Regions from separate parts of the Lawsonibacter sp. OA9 genome, predicted to be linked through region 2. Evidence: predicted binding sites of a transcription regulator. Region 2 holds the regulator's gene; the other holds the start of a gene.
The links. The regulator Rex, encoded in region 2, represses fermentation and respiration genes when NADH is low (regulators of the CRP and FNR family bind a similar motif). The targets are predictions, from matches to a motif close to ATTGTTAANNNNTTAACAAT.
Positions count from the first base shown of each region.

Region 1: the regulator Rex is predicted to act here: its motif matches at 1,029-1,048, upstream of MCG44_RS12665 (acyl-CoA dehydrogenase).

Region 1 covers NZ_JAKNTI010000022.1:2,358,266-2,360,720, reverse strand. Annotated here, with positions in the region: gene MCG44_RS12665 (acyl-CoA dehydrogenase) at 1-899, opposite strand, end outside; gene MCG44_RS12660 (3-hydroxyacyl-CoA dehydrogenase family protein) at 1,430-2,269, opposite strand.
Region 2 covers NZ_JAKNTI010000022.1:1,356,602-1,359,056, reverse strand. Annotated here, with positions in the region: gene MCG44_RS07670 (S-layer homology domain-containing protein) at 1-1,086, opposite strand, end outside; gene MCG44_RS07665 (redox-sensing transcriptional repressor Rex) at 1,083-1,751, opposite strand; gene MCG44_RS07660 (alanine/glycine:cation symporter family protein) at 1,923-2,455, opposite strand, start outside.

The sequences.
Region 1 (2,455 bases), 1.0 Mb from region 2:
ACCAGGTACTGAGCGGCCTGCATCCGGGTGTGCATATCGGCCAGCTGGAACTGGGTGTTCTGGAACTGGGACAGACGCTTCTTGAACTGCACGCGCTCCTGGGTGTACTTGACAGCCTCGTTCACAGCGCCCTCGCCCAGGCCCAGAGCCTGCGCGGCGATGCCGATACGGCCGCCGTCCAGGGTCTGCATGGCGATCTTGAAGCCCTGGCCTTCCTTGCCCAGCAGGTTCTCCTTGGGCACGACGCAGTCCTCAAAGATCAGGTCGCAGGTGGAGGAGCCGCGGATACCCATCTTCTTCTCGTGCTTGCCCACAGAGAAGCCGGGGAAGTTCTTCTCCACGATGAAGGCGGAGATGCCGTGGTTGCCCAGAGTCTTGTCGGTCATAGCGAAGACCACCAGAGTTTCGGCTACGGTGCCGTTGGTGATGAAGCACTTGGAGCCGTTGAGCACATAGTCGCCGTTCTCATTCTTTACGGCGGTGGTCTGCTGGCCGGAGGCGTCGGTACCGGCGTTGGGCTCGGTCAGACCGAAGGCGCCGATCTTCTTGCCGGAGAGCAGGTCAGGCAGGTACTTCATCTTCTGCTCCTCAGTGCCGTGCTCAAAGATGGGGGCGCAGCACAGAGAGGTATGGGCGGACACGATGACGGCAGTGGTGCCGCACACCTTGGCCAGTTCCTCAACGCACATGGCGTAGGACAGCACATCGCCGCCGGCTCCGCCGTACTCCTTGGGGAAGTAGATGCCCAGCATGCCCAGCTTGCCCATCTTCTCTACGGTTTCCATAGGGAAGCGCTCTTCCTCGTCGATTTCCTCAGCCAAGGGCTTGACCTCGTTCTCGGCGAACTCGCGGTACATCTTGCGGACCATCTCTTGTTCTTTCGACAGATGAAAATCCATTTTTTAGTCCTCCTAGTTTAAATTACTTTGCAATCATCCTTAAACGCCCGGGAGGCGCGCCTTTCTTGACCGGAGAGAGCCGGCCCCGGGGGCAGACGATACATGGTCGGGACGCCGCGTTTGACGAATATTGTTAGAAATTTAACAATAAAAACCGGAAAAAAGCGCAACACAGGAAAGAATCCTGGCGTTGCGAACCATATCAAACACGGCTAAAATCCACTTACAACCCAGATTATAGCTGTTTTTCAGGGGTAAAGCAAGGGGGACATATCTGGCAAATTTAACAGTTTTTCCATATCGGATTTGTCGGAAACGGGAAAATATGCGGAAGTTGCCTAAAAGATTGGCGTATGTTGACCGGCTGCGATTTCGCTGCCCTTTCAGGGCGCCGGGGGGCCGGCCCGTGGTCCGGCTGGATTGGGGGGCGGAGAAGGTGCCTCCGGAAAAGAAGGCCCGAAGTGCCGCTCTTTTTTTGACATATAAAACTGCCCCCTCCGGCTTGGGAGGGGGCAGCTGGATGGGGCGATTTACTTGCTGTAATCGTAGAAGCCCTTGCCGGACTTCTTGCCCAGCAGGCCGCCGCGGACCATCTTCTTCAGCAGAAGGGCGGGGCGGTACTTGGGGTCGCCGGTTTCGGCAAACAGGGTGTCCATAATGGCCAGACACACGTCCAGACCGATGAAGTCGCCCAGAGCCAGGGGGCCCATCGGATGATTGGCGCCCAGCTGCATGGCCTTGTCGATGTCGGCCACAGAGGCGACGCCGGTCTCAACCAGGCCGATGGCCTCGTTGATCATGGGGATCAGGATCTTGTTGACCACAAAGCCGGGGGCCTCGGCCACCTCGACGGGGTCCTTGCCGATGTCCTGGGACAGCTTGTAAATGAAATCAAAGGTCTCCTGGGTGGTGTTGGCGCCGCGGATGATCTCCACCAGCTTCATGGAGGGCACGGGGTTGAAGAAGTGCATTCCGATGACGGGGTGCTTCAGGCCGTTGCCCATCTCGGTGATGGACAGAGAGGAGGTGTTGGAGGCAAAGACAGTTTCGGGCTTGCAGAAGCCGTCCAGCTCGTTCAGAAGCTCCTTCTTGGTGGCCATCTCCTCCTTGACGCACTCAATGACCAGATCGGCGTCGGCGGCCTCCTCATGGGTCTGGGGGATCAGAACGTTGGCCATCAGGGCATCCATAGCCTCCTGAGCCATCTTGCCCTTTTCGACCCGCTTGGCCAGGGACTTGCCCAAGGTATCCTTGTGGCGCTGGGCGGAGGCGGGGCTGCTGGCGTACATCAGGACGGTGTGGCCCTTGGCGGCAAAGACCTGGGCGATGCCCCGGCCCATGGTGCCGGCGCCGAACAATGCGACTTTCATACTGTGTTCCTCCTAATTAAAATAAGTAAAATGGTGCCAGATCCGCTGGCGGGGGTCGGCCGGGGAAACCCGGCCCCGCTCTTATGGACCCCAGTATACCTGTTTTTTTGTGCAAACGCAAGAGGAAAGGGGGGGAATATTTTAAACAATATTTTTTCCGTGTAATTGGGCAAAGCCCTGAAAAAA
Region 2 (2,455 bases):
GGCACGCAGCATCGTGGCCACTTCAGCCCGGTTAGCGCTCTTTTGTGGACTGAGCGTCAGGCTGTCGGCAGAAGAACTGCTGATGATTCCCTCCGCCACAGCCCAGGACAGGGCATTATGAGCCCAGTCGCTGGCCTGCCCCAGGTCCTGATACCCGGACAGGTCGGCCCCCTCAGCCGCTTCCAGCCCAAGGTAACTCGTGGTGAAGCTGTACAGCAGCGCCGCCACCTGCTGGCGGGTCACTTGCTGCTCCGGGCTGAAGGTGTCTGCTCCTGTTCCAGCTGTAATTCCCTGCTCCGCGCCCCACTTCACATAAGGGGCATACCAGGCACTCTCCGGCACGTCGGCAAAGGTGACACTGGCGCGCTCCAGTTCCTCTTTCGGCGCTCCAGCCATCTGGTAGAGCACCGTCATCAGCATAGCTCGGTTCATAGCTGAACTCGGTCCAAAGTGGTGCTCGTCCATCCCCGAAAACAGTGTGTTTCGGTACACATAATCTACGGGAGCGTAGTACCAATCCGTCTGGCATACATCATAGAAGGGCGTCGGATCCTCTCTGCCGTCTTCCAGGGCATAGACGCCCTGGAGCCCCAACTGGGCCGCCCCGGACAGGACCGTTACACTGGCCACAGTATTCTCTCCCACCAGGTATCGGTGTCCGGAGGTCAGGCGGGCCCCGGAGGCCAGCTCTATTCCGTCTGTCACATCTATGAAAGCCCCGTCGTGAGAAACGGAGGCGGCTCCGTTCATCAACATGACTCCAGCCCCAGTGGTCAGTGTCATCTCATCGCCATCCGACCAATCTCTGGCCTGGAGCGTGGCGCTGTATGCGCCGCTCTCTTCGCCGGCCAGTTGCGCCAGATAGCCCTGATGCAGGTTATCGAGGCCTTTTTTGCTCTCCTCGTAAGTGCCCTGTAAGGCTTTTTCCGCAGCTTCGTTTCCAGTAGACACAGCCTTGGGCACAAAAGTCCCGGTCAGATAGCTGAGGCTGATCAGGCTGTCGCCCCCCGAAAGGGCATAAGCGCCGCAGGCCAGCATACCCAGCAGCATCACACCGCACAGCAGGCCGATCACAGGCCTTCTCATTGTGGCTCCCCCTTCTTCTCTTCCTCCCGATCCTCCCGCTGGGTAATCATGTAGCTCAGAGCCAAAAGGCTGTCAGAAAAATGGACCGATTCCACCACCACATCATCCCGAACACAGGATATCTCATAGTTTGTAAAATTCCAGATGCCGCGAACTCCGGCGGCCACCAGCCGGTCCCCCATCTCCTGGGCAGCGGCGATGGGCACTGTCAGCAGGCCTACGCTCACTTGGTTTTCCCCCAAAAAGGCCTCCAGGGAATCCGCATGATACACAGGCACCCCAGCGATTCTGGTCCCCACCACCCGCTCATTTACGTCAAAAGCGGCCAAAAGCTGAAAGCCGTTACTGGAAAATTTAAAATTTTCTATGATAGCCCGGCCTAGGTTGCCGGTCCCCAGCACCACAATGGTATGGCCCTGATTAATGCCCAAAATATCACCGATCTCCTCTTTCAGGCTGTCCACCTTATATCCATAGCCCTGCTGCCCAAAACCACCGAAGCAGAACAAATCTTGGCGGATTTGAGAAGCGGTCAGTCCCATAGATTTCCCTAAGGCATTGGAGGATATCCGGACAACGCCGGACTCCTGAAGCTCTGAGAGCTGTCGGTAGTATCTGGGCAGGCGGCGTATCACCGCCGTTGATACTCGGGTATTTCGTTTCATAGCTTTCGCCTCATCTGCACAACCTCCCCTATACAGCGGAGGCCACTGGATATGATGTTTTTATATAGTTTACCTGATTGCCCCCCCTTGTGTCAAATCCTTTTACGACTCAAAAGGCCCAGGGACGATTCGTCGTCCCTGGGCCTTTTATTGGCAGAAAGCCTGCCAGATTCAGTTCCAAAAATCAGTTTTTTCCTTCAGGCCGATGCTGGAGGCTTTGAATACAGGGTTCTTGCCCGCCCTGCGCTGTTCCATGTAGTCCTGAAGGGCCCGCATAGCTGTACGGCCCAAAATGACAATGACCGGCAGGTTGATGATGGCCATAATGCCCATGAGCACATCGGCCAGGTCCCAGACCAAGCCAAAGGACAACTGGGCCCCTACAAAGACCAGCCCGCAAGCGATAAGCCGGAACACAGTCATCGGCACGCTTCCCAGCTTGCGGTTAGCGATGTAGTTCAAACAGCCCTCACAGTAGAACAAGTTGCCCAGCAGGGTAGTGAAAGCGAAGAGCAGCAGCGCAAAGGTGATAAAGTAGGGGCCTACCGCGCCGAAGGTAGTAGCCAGAGACGCCTGGACCAGGGGCGCGCCCTCCAGTCCGCCCTTGATATCGATGCCGGTACACAGGCACATCATGGCCGTGGCGGTACAGACCAGGATGGTGTCAATAAAGACGGACAGCATCTGGACCAGTCCCTGCTTGA